3 regions of the Saccharopolyspora sp. 7B genome follow, and region 1 is predicted to be linked to each of the others. Evidence: riboswitches for the same ligand, from Rfam matches in the RefSeq annotation. Region 1 holds a riboswitch; each other region holds the start of a gene.

Region 1 (5,491 bases):
GGCGGTCACCGAGGAGTCGGCGATGTTCGCCTTCGCCTTGCGGGCGACCAGCTGCAGCGCGCTGTGGAAGCAGGCTGCGTAACCGGCGGCGAACAGCTGCTCCGGGTTCGTGGAGTCGCCACCGGGTCCGCCCATCTCGCGCGGGACCGCCAGGTCGAGGTCGAGCACTCCGTCGGAGGAGCGGGTGCGGCCGCCGCGCCCTTCGCCGGTCGCGGTCGCTTCGGCGGTGTACAACGCTGCCATCTCAGTCTCCTTGTGTCGTGGTCCCGCGCAGGAGTTCGTCGGTGATGGGGACGCCGTCGGCGACGGCGGCCCTGGCCCGGTGCGCGGCCTGGTCCACGTTGGCGGTGAGCCGGTGCAGCGTGGAGCGCAGCGCCAGCACCTCCTCGAGTTCCATGCCGCTGGCGGCGAGCACCCGGTTCGGGATCTGCTCGGCGTGCTGCCGCAGCTCCCGCCCCCGCTCGGTCAGTCCGATCTCGACGGACCGCTCGTCGCGGGTGCTGCGCCGCCGGTCCACCAGTCCGCTCGCTTCGAGCCGTTTCAGCAGCGGCGACAGCGTCCCGGAGTCCAGCTTGAGCATCGCCCCGAGGTCCTTGACCGCCAGCGAGTCGTGTTCCCAGAGCACCAGCATCACCAGGTATTGCGGGTAGGTCAGTCCCAGCTCGTCGAGGAACGGCCGGTACAGGTTGGTGAAGGAGCGCGACGCGCTGTAGAGCGCGAAGCACACCTGCTGGTCCAGCGACAGCGCCGAGTCCGCGCTCATCCCCGCCTCCTGCACGTGGCCGACATTAGCCCTAATTCAAGTTGCGCGCAACTGAGTTGTGCGCATCCTAAATTCTGCAAGGGAACCTCCCCGTCATCCGGAACCACCACCGCGCGGCCCGCCGGAACACCACCGCCGCACTCCACCACACCGGCCACCACGGCTCCGGACGAGGCCGAGCGTGACAGGAAGGTTCCCCTCATCGCACCGGTGACAGGAAGGTTCCCCCGCTCGCATCGACCCACGCCGGTGGTCCACGCCTGCGACGTGACAGGAAGGTTCCCCTGCTCCCACCGCCCCGCGCGGTTTCGAGCGCCGGGCGGGCGAAGCGCTCTCAGCACTCGATGACGTTCACCGCGAGCCCCCCGCGAGCGGTCTCCTTGTACTTGACCTTCATGTCGCGCCCGGTCTCCCGCATCGTCTTGATCACCTTGTCGAGCGACACGAAGTGGCTGCCGTCGCCGCGCAGCGCCATCCGCGTCGCCGTGACGGCCTTGACCGCGGCGACGGCGTTGCGCTCGATGCACGGGATCTGCACCAGCCCGCCGATGGGGTCGCAGGTGAGGCCGAGGTTGTGCTCCATCGCGATCTCGGCGGCGTTCTCCACCTGCCACGGCGTCGCGCCCATCGCCTCGGCGAGCCCGGCGGCCGCCATCGAGCAGGCCGAACCGACTTCGCCCTGGCAGCCGACCTCGGCACCGGAGATCGACGCGTTCTCCTTGAACAGCACCCCGATGGCACCGGCGGCGAGCAGGAACCGGATGACGCCCTGCTCGTTCGCCCCCGGCACGAAGCGCACGTAGTAGTGCAGCACCGCGGGAACGATGCCGGCGGCACCGTTGGTGGGCGCGGTGACGACCCGTCCGCCTGCCGCGTTCTCCTCGTTGACCGCGAGCGCGAACAGGGTGAGCCATTCCATGGCGTCGTCCTGCTCGCCGAGGTTCGCCCGCAGCGCGGCGGCGCGCCGCTTCACCCGCAGCCCGCCGGGAAGTTCCCCGTCGTTGCGGCACCCGTTGTCGACGCACTCCTGCATCACGGACCAGATGTGCAGCAGCCGGGCGCGGACGTCCTCGGCGGAGCGCCAGGACAGCTCGTTGTCGAACATGACGTCGCTGATCCGGGAGCCGGATTCGGCGACCCGGGCGAGCAGTTCGTCGCCGGTGCGGAACGGGTGGCGCACCGGCGTCTCGTCCGGCTTGATCCGGTCGGTGCCGGTGGCCTCGTCGTCGACGACGAATCCGCCGCCGACGGAGTAGTACACCGCGGACCGCAGTTCCCCACCTGCGCCGAACGCCGCGAACCGCATCCCGTTGGGGTGCAGCGGCAGCGACCTGCGCCGGTGCATCACCAGGTCGCGGTCCACCGAGAACCGGATGTCGCGCTCCCCCGCCAGCAACAACCTGCCGTCGGCGCGGATCGTCTCCACCCGTTGTGCGACGGCGGCCGGGTCGACCGTCTCCGGGTCGTGCCCTTCCAGGCCGAGCAGCACCGCCTTGGGGCTGCCGTGGCCGTGCCCCGTCGCGCCGAGCGAACCGAACAGCTCGGCCTTCACCTTGTCGACCTGACCGAGCAGACCGTCGTCCTGCAGCCGCGCGGTGAACATCCGCGCCGCCCGCATCGGGCCGACGGTGTGCGAACTCGACGGGCCGATGCCCACCGAGAAGAGGTCGAAGACGCTGATCGTCACAGCTCCGCCCCCCTCAGCCCCGGCCTACTCACCACCGGTGAACTGGGCGTACTCCTGGGCCGTGAGCACAGCACCGGTCTGCTCGGCACGCACTTCGAGCAGCCAGCCCTCGCCGAACGGATCAGAGCCGATCACCGCGGGGTCGTCGGCGGCGGCCGCGTTGACGGCGACGACCTCGCCGGTCACGGGCGCGAACAGGTCGCTGACGGACTTGGTCGATTCCAGCTCACCGCAGGAGGCGCCGGATTCGATCCGCTCGCCCACCTCGGGCAGCTGCACGTAGACGATGTCGCCGAGCGCTTGGGCCGCGTACGGGGTGATGCCGATGCGCACCAGGTCGCCGCGGTCCTCGATCCACTCGTGCTCTTCGGTGTAGCGCAGCCGTTCGGGCAGGGACATGGAGGCTCCTCACCATCGCGGGCACGGGTGTGCCCTGGGTTCGCGGGCCTCCCCCTCTGTTTCGGGACCTGAGAGCTTCGCCGCGGTGGTTCGCGGCTTGCACCGTGGGTGCGGCGCCGGGGCGCGCGCTTTCCAGAGTGGCCTCGCCCGAGCGGTCATGGGTGCCTGAGAGTTTTGCGGGGAGGGTTTGCTCCTTCGGCGCCCTGCGTTGCGCAGGGTCTCTCCCGCTCGGGTTCTGCGGCGCTGTGCGGTTGTGGTCGTGCCCGGCAACGATAAACGGACGTGGGCGGGTGTCAACGCCCAGCCGCCCGGATCACAGCGAGGAAGGGAACCTTCCTGTCACCGGTGACCGGAAGGTTCCCTTCCTCGCGGCGGGGTGCGGGCGCCGGGCGGATGATGCTGGGGTCGGTGTTCGGTCGTGGTGTCGGGAGGCGGACCGGGTGAAGGTCGCAGTGCCGCGTGAGGTGAAGAACCACGAGTACCGGGTGGCGGGGGGGCCGGCAGGGGTGCACGAGCTGGCCGTGCGGGGGCACGCGGTGTTCGTGGAGGCCGGCGCCGGGCTCGGTTCGTCGATCCCCGACGAGGATTACGCGGCGGCGGGCGCGACGATCGTGCCGTCCGCGGCGGACGCGTGGGCCGAGGGCGAGCTGGTGCTGAAGGTGAAGGAGCCGGTGGCCGAGGAGTTCCCGCGGCTGCGGGCGGGCCAGGTGCTGTTCACCTACCTGCACTTGGCGGCGTCGGCGGAGTTGACGGACGAGTTGCTGCGCGCCGAGGTGACGGCTCTCGCCTACGAGACGGTGCAGACGGCGCGCGGCGAGTTGCCGCTGCTGGCGCCGATGAGCGAGGTCGCGGGCAGGCTCGCCCCGCAGGTCGGCGCGCAGGCGCTGCTGACCCCGCAGGGTGGTCGCGGTGTGCTGCCGGGCGGCGTGCCCGGAGTACCGCCTGCGCGGGTGGTGGTGATCGGCGGCGGGGTGGCCGGGTTGAACGCGGCGCGGGTGGCGTCGGGCATGGGCGCCCAGGTGCAGGTGCTGGACACCGACGTGGACCGGCTGCGGGAGATCGACGCGGCGCATGGGGGCGCGATCCGCACGGTGACGTCGAACGCGTACGCGGTGGAGTCGGCGGTGCGGGCGGCGGACCTGGTGATCGGCGCGGTGCTGGTGCCGGGTGCGAAGACGCCGAAGCTGGTGTCGAACGAGCTGGTGGCGCGGTCGAAGCCGGGCAGCGTGCTGGTGGACGTGGCGATCGACCAGGGCGGGTGCTTCGAGGATTCGCGGCCGACGACGCACGAGGATCCGACGTTCCGGGTGCACGGTTCGGTGTTCTACTGCGTGGCGAACATGCCGGGCGCGGTGCCGAACACCTCGACGTACGCGTTGACGAACGTGACGTTGCCGTACGTGCTGCGGATCGCCGATCAGGGCTGGCGGGCGGCGTGCCGGGCGGATGCGGCGCTGGCCAGGGGCTTGAACGCGCACGGCGGGCTGCTGGTGAGCGAGGCGGTGGCGCTGGCGCACGGGCTGCCGAGCACGGCCCCGGACGCGGTGCTGGTCTGAGCGGATCCGCAACCGCGAGACCATCCGAGACCACTGCGCGGCGAGACCGGCGAGTTTCACTCGCGGAGGTGAGAAGACCCCGGAAGGGGTTAGAGGGCGGCCCGCTCAACCGGCCTGGGGGTCACCGGGAGCAGGCCGCCAGGTCCCAGTGTAGGACACGAACGCTTGATTTCCGACGTGCGCAGCGTGACGAACGCCCGGTTCCCCGCCACAACCGGAAGTCCACTCGACCGAGTGAGTTCGGTGCAGTCGGCCGGGTGAGCTGCCGATGGGAGTGCGCCAAGCCGCGGCGATCTGCGGCGGTGCTCGTCGCGGGCGCCACCGGGGCCCGCGTTCTCCGCCCCGATCAGCGCGCGCGATGACCGTACGACGCGGGGAGTGGCACGTGGACGACGCGAAGATGCGGGAGGCCGTCCTGGACCGGCTGGCCCGGCTGGAGCGGGTGGCCATCGAAGGCGGCACCGAGGAGCTGTTACCGGTCGCCAGGTCAGAGCTGCACCGCCTCACCAGCGGGCTCCGGGCCCTGCTGGAGGCCCACCACCCGGATGCCGACGGCCGCTGCCCCGCCTGCTCCGGCGCGGTGCGCAGCCGCAGCTGGCCGTGCGAGTCGTGGCTGATGGTGCACCGCGGCCTCATCGGCGACCGCACCGCGCCCGCCGCCCCGACCGGCCGCCACGGCCCGGCGGACGAGCCCGACCCGGACGCCGAGGGGCGGCAGCCCACCGGCCGCTGGCCGAGCAGCGCGCCGGTCCGCCACCACCGCTCCCCCCGCCCCGAGGACGGCCGGCCCACCGCAGCGCGCCGGCCCGGGCCGGAACGGCCCATCGCCTGGCCGCAGCACGGGACCGGTTGATTTCCGAACTCCTCCCTGTCGGGGCGGGCCGGTCAGGCAGGATGGGACCGGCCCCGCGCCCGAGCGTGATCGTCCGCGTCCCGCGCTCGCGAGCACCCGGCGGGGCCGAGCGACGATGGAGGAGCGTGTGCACGACGGCAGCGGCCGGATCCTGGTGCAGAACCTGAGCAAGAACTTCGGGCCGGTCAGCGCGGTCCGCGACCTCAGCTTCGCCGTTCACCCCGGTGTGGTGA
Region 2 (5,491 bases), on a different contig from region 1:
CCGGTCGTTGAACAGGTCCGGTGTCGACATGAGCAATTGCCTCCTGGTGTTCGATCTGGGCTGCGCCGGACGGGTCCGGCCCGGTCCGGTCAAGGTTTCGAGAGCCCGTTGCGGGCGTGTGTCAGGCCTTGCGGCGGTAGAACGGCAGTTCCACGACTTCGGCGTCGATGGACTTGCCGCGGATGTCGACCTGCACCGCGGTACCGGGCGCGCTGTGCGCGCGGTCCACGTAGGCCATCGCGATCGGGTGACCGAGCGTCGGGGACGGGGCGCCGCTGGTGATCTCGCCGATCTCGGCGCCGTCGGCGAGCACCGGGTAGCCGTGCCGGGGCGCGCGGCGCGCGTCGGTGCGCAGCCCCACCAGGGTGCGCTCCGTCGGAGCCGCCGCGACCTGCGCCAGCGCGGCCTTGCCGATGAAGTCACCGGGCTTGTCCAGCTTCACCACGCGCCCCAGGTTCGCGTGGAACGGGGTGAGCGAGGCGGACAGCTCGTTGCCGTACAGCGGCATGCCCGCCTCCAGCCGCAGCGTGTCGCGGCAGGACAGCCCCGCCGGGACCAGTCCGCGCTCGGCGCCGGAGTCGGTCAGCGCGCGCCACACCGCGGGCGCGTCCGCGGGGGAGGTGAACAGCTCGAAGCCGTCCTCGCCGGTGTAGCCCGTGCGCGCCAGCAGCACCTGCTTCCCGGCGACCTCGCTGGGATACCCGGCGTAGTACTTCACGGTGGACAGGTCGGTGCCGGTCAGCGGCGCCAAGATCGACACCGACTCCGGTCCCTGCACGGCGATCAGCGCGTACTCGTCGGAGACGTCGCGGTGCGCGGCGTCGAACCCGGCGATGCGCTCGGCGAGCTCGGCGGAGACCACGGCCGCGTTGGCCGCGTTGGCGACCACCAGGAACCGCTGCTCGTCCAGCCGGTAGACGATGAGGTCGTCGAGCACGCCGCCCTCGGTGTTGCACAGCATGGTGTAGCGGGCGCGACCCACCGTGATCGCGGACGCGTTCGCGACGAGCGCGTGGTCCAGCGCCGCGGCCGCCTCCGGGCCGCTGATCTCGATCTCGCCCATGTGCGAGAGGTCGAACAACCCGGCCGCGGTCCGCACCGCCTGGTGCTCGGCGGTGTCCCCCGAGTAGCGGACCGGCATCCGCCAGCCCGCGAAGTCGGTGAAGTGCGCGCCGAGGGACTCGTGGACCTCGTGCAGCGGTGTCCGTCGCGGAGCGGGGGGCGACGACGTCATGGTGCGGAACTCCTCCTGGTGGGCACCGATCACGTCCGAGGGGGACCGGTTGCGGCCACTTCCAGCAGAAACCATATCCGGGGTCCTCCGACGGCGATGGGCGCGGGCGTGCGCTGCCGGTCTCCCCGGAGTCATTGGCCTGAGAGTTTCACCGCGCACGAGGGCGGCTTGCACCGTGGGCGAGGGACACGGGTCCCTGCTTTTCTCCGTGATCGCCTGCTGTCGCGCGGTAGCGGGGCCTGAGAGTTTGGTGGGGAGGATTGCTCCTTCGGCGCTGCACCCAGGAATCGCATCCTGCACGGACCAGGGGCTCCTGGCGGGGCGCAGACTCTCCCGCACGACGTCGTCGGCGTTGTAGTCCGGTGTTGTGTTGTGCTCCGGAACGCTACGGAGATCACACAGCGCAGTCAACCGAACGTGAGCGTGATCCCGTCGCCGCGCGCGGAGTTCAGCGCTGCGGGAACAGCCGGGCGTGCTGGGCGCGGAGGCCGTCGACCAGCGCCCGCAGCGCCAGTTCGAAGCTGTCGTCGTCGATCTCGGCGGCGTGCTCGCGCAGCAGGTGGGCGCCGTGCAGGTGCGGGAACCGCTCGTCGTAGACCTCGGCGTCGTCGACGAACCCGCCCGCGAACGAGCCCATCGCCGCACCGAGCACCAGGAACTTGGTGGAGGCGCCGATCATCGTGGCGTACCGCTGCGGCCAGCCCGCGCTGGTCAGCCCGCCGTGCACGGCGTCGGCGCGGCGCAGCGAGGTCTCCCGGCGGGCCGGTCCGGACGCCATGAACGGCACCAGGTTGGGGTGGGCGGCGAGCGCGGCCCGGTAGGAGCGGGCCCAGCGGGTGAGGCCGGTGGGCCAGTCGATGTCGAACCCGCTGGTGTCGACGGTGCCCATCACGCCGTCGGCGACGTCGTGCAGCAGCGCTTCCTTGGTGGCCACGTGGTTGTAGAGCGAGGCGGCGCGGACGCCGAGGGAGTCGGCGAGCCTGCGCATGGACAGCGCTTCGAGGCCTTGGCCGTCGATGATCGCCAGCGCGTGTTCGCGGATGCGTTCGCGGGTGAGCTGGGGGCTCTTGGGTCTGCCCATGCCGCGCTCCTGCCTGCCGCCCGCTGCCGGTCGGCGCCCCCTCGGTGGGCGCCGTGCCCGTCCGCGTCCGCTGCGGATCGTGTCGATCAGTGTCCGGTGCGCGGCTCTTGCCGCGGTGCGCGGGGTGGTCCTAGAGTCCAAAACTAACGACGTTAGTCGTCAGGTGTCCAACGGCGGACGACCGTGCCGCCCGCACCGGCGACATCCTCACGGAGGTGGACGATGGTCAACGACGACGAGTCCCCGGAGCGGGTCGAGCCGCACACCACGCTGTCGCTCGCCTCGGTCCTCGCCGAGCCGGCGCGGCTGCGCCCGGCGCACCCCGCGGTCGTCGAGGGCGAGCAGCGGGTGACCTACGGCGAGCTGTGGGAGCAGGTCCGGGCGCACGCGGCCGCGCTGCGCGCTCGCGGGATCGAGCCGGGCGACCGGGTCGCGATCGTGGCGCCCAACGTGATCGATTTCGTGCGCGCCTACTACGCGGTGCTCACCGCGGGCGCGGTCGTGGTGCCGGTTCCGCTGCTGCTGGTCCCGGACGAGGCGGCGTACCTGCTGCGCAACTCCGGCGCGAAGCTCGTCGTCGGGCACACGAGCCAGCTGGCGCTCGCCGCCGAATCGGCGCGCCGCGCCGGCATCCCGCTGGTCTCGATCGGCCCGTCGGTGCCCGGCCCGGAGACCCCGGACTCGTTGAGCGAGGCGGCGGCCGCGGCCGAACCGGTCCGCTCCTTCGCCACCCGCGCGCCCGACGACCCCGCGGTGATCTTCTACACCAGCGGCACCACCGGCCGGCCGAAGGGCGCGGTGCTCACCCACCTGAACCTGGTGCTCAACGCGACGGTGAACGCCTTCGACGCCAACGACACCCGCCGCGAGGACCTGATCCTCGGCTGCCTGCCGCTGTTCCACGTCTTCGGGCAGACCGTCTCGCTGAACACCACGTTCCGGGCGGGCGCGACGCTGGTGCTGCAACCCAAGTTCGACCCGGCCGAGGCGCTGCGGCTCATCCGGGACCACCGCATCACCCAGCTCAACGGCGTGCCCACCATGTACATCCGGATGCTGGAGGCCGCCGGGGACGACGACGACCTGTCCTCGCTGCGGATGTGCGTGTCCGGTGGCGCGGCGCTGCCGGTGGCGGTGCTGGAGCGGTTCCAGCGGCGCTTCGGCGCCCCGATCCACGAGGGCTACGGGCTGTCCGAGACCTCGCCGACGGCCACCGTGAACCAGCCCGCGTTCGGGCCGCGCGCAGGCACCGTCGGGCACGCGCTGTGGGGCATCGACGTCGAGATCGCCGAACCGTCCGTGGAGGACCGGATCGAACTGCTGCCCGCCGGGGAGACCGGCGAGGTCGTGGTCCGCGGCCACAACGTGTTCGCCGGGTACCTGGACGACCCGGAGGCCACCTCGGCGGCGCTCGTCGACGGCTGGTTCCGCACCGGTGACATGGGCGTCAAGGACGCCGAGGGCTACCTGTCCATCGTGGACCGCAAGAAGGACCTGATCATCCGCAACGGCTACAACATCTACCCGCGCGAGGTGGAGGAGCTGCTGATCCGGCACCCCGCCGTCGCGCAGTGCGCGGTGATCGGCCTGCCCGACCCGGGGCGCGGCGAGGAGGTGTGCGCGGTCGTGGTGCCCGAACGCGGTGAGGACCCGGACGAGGCGCTGGGCAAGGCCATCATCGCCTGGGCCGCGGAGCAGACCGCGCACCACAAGTACCCGCGCCGCGTCGTGTTCGTCGACGAGCTGCCGCTGGGTCCCAGCCACAAGGTGCTCAAGCGGGAACTGCGCAGCCGCATCGCCGAATCCTCCTGAGCCCCGACCTCGCCACACCGACCTCGCCGAAAGGACCCGCCACCGATGGTCGACTTCTCCCTGTCCGAGACCGAACGCGACATCCGCGACTGGGTGCGCACGTTCGTGCAGCGCGAGCTGATGCCGCTGGAGCCGGAGGTGCTGCGCCGCGAGCGCGACCACGAACGCGGCCTCACCCGCGAGGAGCTGGCCGAACTGCGCAAGAAGGCGCGCGACGCCGGGTTCTGGGGCGTGCAGACGCCCGAGGAGTACGGCGGCATGAACCTCTCCGCCGTGCTCACCGCGCTGATCGAGATCGAGCTGGGCCGCACCTTCGTGCCGTTCAGCTTCGGCGGCTACGCGGACAACATCCTCTACCACGCCAACGAGGAGCAGAAGCAGCGCTACCTGGTGCCCACCATCGAGGGCGAGCGCAAGTCCTGCTTCGCCATCACCGAGCCGGGGGCGGGTTCGGACGCCAAGAACCTCCGCACCACGGCCCGCAAGGACGGCGCGGAGTGGGTGATCGACGGGGAGAAGACGTTCATCACCGGCGGCATCGATGCCGACTTCACCATGGTCTTCGCCGTCACCGACAAGGAGAAGGGCGCCGACGGCGGCGTCACCTGCTTCCTCGCCGACCGGGACGCCGGCTGGAAGTCGGAGCCCATCGAGATCATGGGCGAGTGGGACCGCCAGCCCGCAGCGCTGGTCTTCGAGGGCGTCCGGGTGCCGGAGGAGAACGTGCTCGGCGAGGTCGGCGGCGGTTTCAAGCTGGCCATGCAGTGGATCGGCCGCGGCCGCTACCTGTTGCCCGCCCGCGCCCTCGGCGGCTGCGAGCGGATGATGGAGATGTCGATGGACTACGCCCGCAACCGGCAGACGTTCGGGGCGCCCATCGCCGACCGGCAGGCCATCCAGTGGATGATCGCGGACTCGGCGGTGGAGATCGAGGCGCTGCGCTGGCTGGTGCTGCAGGCCGCGTGGCAGGTCGACCAGGGCGCCGACTCCCGGCACGCGCAGTCCATCGCGAAGCTCTACGGCGGCACCAGGGCGAACGAGATCGTGGACCGGATGCTGCAGATCCACGGCGGCATGGGTTACACCCGCGAGCTGCCCATCGAGCGCTGGTACCGGGACATCCGGCTGCTGCGCATCTTCGAGGGCACCGACGAGATCCAGCGCCGCACCATCGCCCGCAACCTGCTCAAGGGGCACGCCCAGGTCGGCGGGGTGCTCGGCTGATCCGGCGACGCGGCGGATCGGCCCGGTCACACCCTCGATCGGATGTCCGATTCGCCGGTAACCTGGGTGCAGCGTGATCGACCGGCCCGACTGGGAGCTGCTATGTCGTTGTTCAAGAAGGTGACCGACTTCGCCAAGAG
Region 3 (5,491 bases), on a different contig from region 1:
ATCGACGATCAGGGCCGCTGAGCCGGACGTTCCGCGGACAGAGCGCATCGGGGCGACGCCATCCGGCGCCGCCCCGATCGTTCTCGGCGGTGATCGTTGCGAGCGATCTTCGAGCCGGTGGTTCCCGCACTCCGGAACGGGTTCTGCGGGATGTGCTGCGGTGTATCGTGACGGGGGACATCGTTCGCGTCGCGAGCGGTCGGCGCCCTCCCGGGTGCCGGGCGCCCGGATCCGGGGCGGTCCGCGGCGGAAACGTCGCGGGAATCGCGTCCGGTGAGCACCTGCGGGTGCCGCGGAACCGGTGCGCAACGGCGTCAACGACCGCCCCGGCCCGGGGCGGACAACGGAAAGGCCCGGTACCGGCGACACCGTCGGTGCGAGGCCGGGAACGAGCCGGAAAAGCCGTCCACCGAGCGGAAAATCCGGGCGGGGACGACGGCCGGAGGTCGGCGTGTCCGCCGTATCGCGGGTAGCGTCAGAGGCGTCGGTGCGCGATCCTCGACCAAGGATGTCACGCTTCGGCGCGCTGGAGGAGGCGATGTGTCGATGAGCAGCGAAATGCGCGTCGTCGGCGTGCGAGTGGAACTACCAGCCAACCAGCCGATCCTGCTGCTGCGCGAGACCGAGGGCGAGCGGTACCTGCCGATCTGGATCGGATCGGTGGAGGCCACCGCGATCGCGCTGGAGCAGCAGGGGGTGCGACCCGCCAGACCCCTCACCCACGACCTGCTCAAGGACGTCATCGGCGCCCTCGGGCGGGACCTGGAGCAGGTGCGGATCACCGACCTGCAGGAGGGCACGTTCTTCGCCGAGCTCATCTTCGACGGGGACGTGCGGGTCTCGGCGCGGCCGAGCGACTCGGTGGCGCTGGCGTTGCGGATCGGGGTGCCGATCCACGCCGACGAATCGGTGCTGGACGAAGCCGGGTTGATCATCCCGGACGAGCAGGAGGACGAGGTCGAGAAGTTCCGGGAGTTCCTGGACTCGGTCTCGCCGGAGGACTTCCGCGGCGCGGACACCTGATCGCGGCGGGCGGGCGCCCCCCCCCCCCCGCCGCCCGCGTCGTCGCGAGGGGTTCCTGGTGCAGCACGCACCGGGAGCCCCTTTCGCATGTCGGGGCCCGCGCGGGTGCGGCTTCGGGTGCGGTGCGTGCGCGAAGGCGGGGCGTGCGTCACACCCGGGGTGGGCGGGCGTCCCCGCGCGTCGCGTTGACCCGCCCACCGGGCGGGCTTACCTTCGGAGTGCGCGAATCGCCCCGATGTGATTTTCCAGGTCGGGGAAGGTCAAACCCCCGGTTCCATGATCGTCCTCGCGCTCGGGTGGTGATCATGCGACGAGCCGGGTTCGGTGGTTCGCCGGCTTCGGCCGGGCGGAGGGAGGCAGGCGTGGTGGAGCGAGCACCTGGCGAGGATGCCGCCGCGGAGGGGTCGAAGCCGTTCCCGGAGACCGCGCTGCCGGACGAGCTCGTCGGCTACCGCGGCCCCGCGGCGTGCCAGATCGCCGGGATCACCTACCGGCAGCTGGACTACTGGGCGCGCACCAAGCTGGTCGGGCCGTCGATCCGCGGCGCCGCCGGTTCCGGGTCGCAGCGGCTGTACTCGTTCAAGGACATCCTGGTGCTCAAGGTCGTCAAGCGGCTGCTGGACACCGGGGTCTCGTTGCACAACATCCGGGTCGCGGTCGAGCACCTGCGCCACCGCGGGGTGGAGGACCTGGCCCGCATCACGCTGTTCAGCGACGGCACGACGGTCTACGAGTGCACCTCCGCCGAAGAGGTCGTGGACCTGCTGCAGGGCGGCCAGGGCGTGTTCGGCATCGCGGTCAGCGGCGCGATGCGCGAGATCACCGGCACCATCCACGAGTTCCCCGCCGAGCGCGCCGACGGTGCCGAGCCGGACGAGCCGGTCGCCGACGAGCTGTCGCGGCGCCGGGACCGCCGCATCGGCTGATCGCCGAGGCGCGCTAGCCCGCGGAGGCCGTCGAGCCGCCCGGCGCGGGTCCGGCCTGGCCGGCGCCAGGTGCGTGGGCCACCGCTCGACCCGATCGGCCGCTCTCACCCTGCGCGGGCCACCGTTCGGCTTGTTCGGTCCCGCTCGTCGTGCGTAGGCGCCGTTCGGCCTGTTCGGCCCCTCGTGCATAGGCCACCGTTCGGCCTGTCCGGTCCCGCTCGTCGTGCGCGGGCTGTCGGCGGATCCGGCCAGGACTTCCTGGTGCGCCGTGGCCGTCGCGTCACCGCCCGTCGATGTCACGCCCCGTGCCGCTGGGATGATCGGGCGGGATGAAGATCGCACCGTTCGGCCGTCACCGGATCGGGTAAGCTGCTGTGCATCGCCGACCCCGCGCGGGAGAGTTCGCCGTTGACCTGGTCAGCGGCGGCGCCGAAGGAGCAAACCCTCCCCGACAACCTCTCAGGCCTGCTGGACCGCACGGGCGAGATACCTCTGGAAAGCGGGACCACCGACGTGGTTCCCCGCCGACGGTGCAAGTCCGGTCCACGGACCGGGTGAAGCTCTCAGGCGTTCGCGTCGCGGACAGTGACAGAGGGGGAGAGCAGCACACGTGCTGCCGCCCTGTCCGTCGCGATGAATGAGGTGTGGCGATGACGACCGAAGACCGTATCCCGCTGGCCGCCCTGGAACACGGCACTCCGTTCGCCGACCGCCATGTCGGGCCGCTGCCCGCTGAGCTGGCCCGGATGCTCGACGTGATCGGCGTCGGGTCGCTGGAGGAGCTGGGGCAGTCGGCGGTGCCCGACGGCATCCGCGAGCGGGACCTGCAGCTGGCGCTGCCGGAACCGGCCACCGAAGCCGAGGCGCTCCAGCAGCTGCGCGACCTGGCCAGGCTGAACAGCCCGCACACCGAGATGATCGGCCTGGGCTACTACCCGACGATCACGCCGCCGGTGATCCGGCGCAACGTGCTGGAGAGCCCCGCCTGGTACACGGCGTACACGCCGTACCAGCCGGAGATCTCGCAGGGCAGGCTCGAAGCGCTGCTGAACTTCCAGACCATGGTGGCCGACCTGACCGGCGTGCCGGTCGCGAACTCGTCGATGCTCGACGAGGCCACCGCGGCGGCCGAGGGCATGACGCTGGTGCGCCGCGCGGGCCGGGCCAAGTCGCCGCGGTTCGTGGTGGACGCCGACGTGCTGCCGCAGACCCTCGCGGTGCTGCGCACGCGGGCGGAACCGCTGGGCATCGAGGTCGTGGTGGCGGACCTGTCCGCGGGCGCGTCGGCGCTGCCGGACGGCGAGTTCTTCGGGGCGCTGCTGGCCTACCCGGGTGCGTCCGGGGCGGTCCGCGACCACCAGGCGGTCATCGACGAGGTGCACGAGCGCGGCGGCATGGTGGTGGTCAGCGCCGACCTGCTCGCGCTGACGGTGCTGCGCGCTCCCGGTGAGCTGGGCGCGGACGTGGTGGTGGGCACGACGCAGCGCTTCGGCGTCCCGATGGGCTTCGGCGGCCCGCACGCCGGTTACATGGCGGTGCGCAAGGGCATCGAGCGGCAGCTGCCCGGCCGGCTGGTCGGGGTGAGCGTCGACGCGGACGGGAACCAGGCCTACCGGCTGGCGCTGCAGACCCGCGAGCAGCACATCCGCCGGGAGAAGGCCACCAGCAACATCTGCACCGCCCAGGTGCTGCTCGCCGTGGTGGCGGGCATGTACGGCGTGTACCACGGTCCCGCCGGGCTGCGGGCCATCGCGAAGCGGGCGCACCGGATGGCGGCGGTGCTGGCCGAGCGGCTGCGCCGCGGCGGGGTGCGCATCGTGCACGCCGAGTTCTTCGACACCCTCGTCGCCGAGGTCCCCGGCCGGGCCGCCGAGGTGGTCCGCGCCGCGCGGGACGGCGGCATCAACCTGCGCCACATCGACGACGACCACGTCGGCGTCAGCTGCGACGAGACCACCACTCGGGAAGCGCTGGTGCGGGTCGCGGAGGCGTTCGGCATCGCCGGGGGTTCGCTGGCCGGCATCGACGAGCTGGACGCCGAGACCGACGACGCGCTGCCGACCGCGCTGCTGCGCACCTCCGAGTACATGACGCACCCGGTGTTCCACGCGCACCGCTCGGAGACCTCGCTGCTGCGCTACCTGCGCAGCCTGTCCGATTCGGACGTGGCGCTGGACCGCAGCATGATCCCGCTGGGCTCCTGCACGATGAAGCTCAACGCGACCGCGGAGATGGAGCCGATCACCTGGCCGGAGTTCGCCGAGCTCCACCCGTTCGCGCCCGCCCAGGACGCCACCGGCCTGCTGGAGATCGTGCACGACCTGGAGCGCTGGCTGGCCGAGATCACCGGGTACCACTCGGTGAGCCTGCAGCCGAACGCGGGCAGCCAGGGCGAGTTCGCCGGGCTGCTGGCCATCCGCGCCTACCACCACAGCCGTGGTGCGGCGGCGCGGGACGTGTGCCTGATCCCGGCGAGCGCGCACGGCACCAACGCGGCCAGCGCCGTGATGGCCGGGCTGCGCGTGGTCGTGGTGCGCTGCGACGACCAGGGCAACATCGAGCTCGACCACCTGCGCGAAGTCGTCGACCAGCACCGCGACGACCTCGCCGCCATCATGATCACCTATCCGTCCACGCACGGCGTGTACGAGGACACCGTGGAACAGGTGTGCGGGCTGGTGCACGAGGCGGGCGGCCAGGTCTACGTGGACGGCGCGAACTTGAACGCGCTCATCGGCCTGGCGCGGATGGGCGAGTTCGGCTCCGACGTCTCGCACCTGAACCTGCACAAGACGTTCTGCATCCCGCACGGCGGTGGCGGTCCCGGCGTCGGCCCGATCGGGGTGCGCGAGCACCTGGCGCCGTTCCTGCCGAACCACCCGCTGCAGCCCGCCGCGGGGCCGGAGACCGGGGTCGGGCCGATCAGCGCCGCGCCGTGGGGCAGCGCCTCGATCCTGCCGATCTCCTGGGCCTACGTGCGGATGATGGGCTCCGACGGGCTGCGGCGGGCGACGCTGACGGCCGTCGCCGCGGCGAACTACGTGGCGCGGCGGCTCGACGAGCACTTCCCGGTGCTCTACACCGGCTCCGGCGGGTTCGTCGCCCACGAGTGCATCCTGGACCTGCGGCCGCTCACCAAGGCCTCCGGCGTCACCGTGGACGACGTGGCCAAACGGCTCGCCGACTACGGGCTGCACGCGCCGACGATGTCGTTCCCGGTGGCGGGCACGCTGATGGTGGAGCCGACCGAGAGCGAGAACCTCGCCGAGCTGGACCGGTTCTGCGACGCGATGATCGCCATCAAGGGCGAGATCGACAAGGTCGCCGGCGGCCACTGGCCGGCCGACGACAACCCGCTCGTGCACGCTCCGCACACGGCGGCCTCGCTGGCCGGGCCGTGGGAGCACCCCTACAGCCGGGCGGAGGCGGCTTACCCGATGGGCACCGGGGCGCCGAAGGTGTGGCCCGCGGTGCGCCGGATCGACGGGGCACGCGGGGACCGGAACCTGGTGTGCTCGTGCCCTCCGCTTTCGGCCTACGAG

The links. Region 1 has a riboswitch for glycine ahead of gcvH (glycine cleavage system protein GcvH). Riboswitches for the same ligand answer to the same signal wherever they lie in the genome.
Region 2: linked by a shared signal. The riboswitch ahead of gcvT (glycine cleavage system aminomethyltransferase GcvT) and the one ahead of gcvH (glycine cleavage system protein GcvH) in region 1 are both predicted to bind glycine.
Region 3: linked by a shared signal. The riboswitch ahead of gcvP (aminomethyl-transferring glycine dehydrogenase) and the one ahead of gcvH (glycine cleavage system protein GcvH) in region 1 are both predicted to bind glycine.

What each region holds. Positions count from the first base shown of each region.
Region 1 is NZ_JAIUKC010000133.1:16,492-21,982, forward strand. It holds gene LCD33_RS20620 (organic hydroperoxide resistance protein) at 1-243, opposite strand, end outside; gene LCD33_RS20625 (MarR family winged helix-turn-helix transcriptional regulator) at 245-763, opposite strand; gene LCD33_RS20630 (L-serine ammonia-lyase) at 1,098-2,450, opposite strand; gene gcvH (glycine cleavage system protein GcvH) at 2,475-2,849, opposite strand; glycine riboswitch at 2,992-3,086, opposite strand; gene ald (alanine dehydrogenase) at 3,290-4,405, shown strand; gene LCD33_RS20645 (hypothetical protein) at 4,764-5,258, shown strand; gene LCD33_RS20650 (ABC transporter ATP-binding protein) at 5,386-5,491, shown strand, end outside.
Region 2 is NZ_JAIUKC010000132.1:27,205-32,695, reverse strand. It holds gene gcvT (glycine cleavage system aminomethyltransferase GcvT) at 122-1,234, opposite strand; glycine riboswitch at 1,353-1,451, opposite strand; glycine riboswitch at 1,452-1,580, opposite strand; gene LCD33_RS20540 (TetR/AcrR family transcriptional regulator) at 1,683-2,315, opposite strand; gene LCD33_RS20535 (long-chain fatty acid--CoA ligase) at 2,538-4,127, shown strand; gene LCD33_RS20530 (acyl-CoA dehydrogenase family protein) at 4,173-5,351, shown strand; gene LCD33_RS20525 (hypothetical protein) at 5,454-5,491, shown strand, end outside.
Region 3 is NZ_JAIUKC010000079.1:44,736-50,226, reverse strand. It holds gene garA (glycogen accumulation regulator GarA) at 1-21, shown strand, start outside; gene LCD33_RS13875 (bifunctional nuclease family protein) at 547-1,023, shown strand; gene LCD33_RS13870 (MerR family transcriptional regulator) at 1,329-1,949, shown strand; glycine riboswitch at 2,333-2,435, shown strand; gene gcvP (aminomethyl-transferring glycine dehydrogenase) at 2,600-5,491, shown strand, end outside.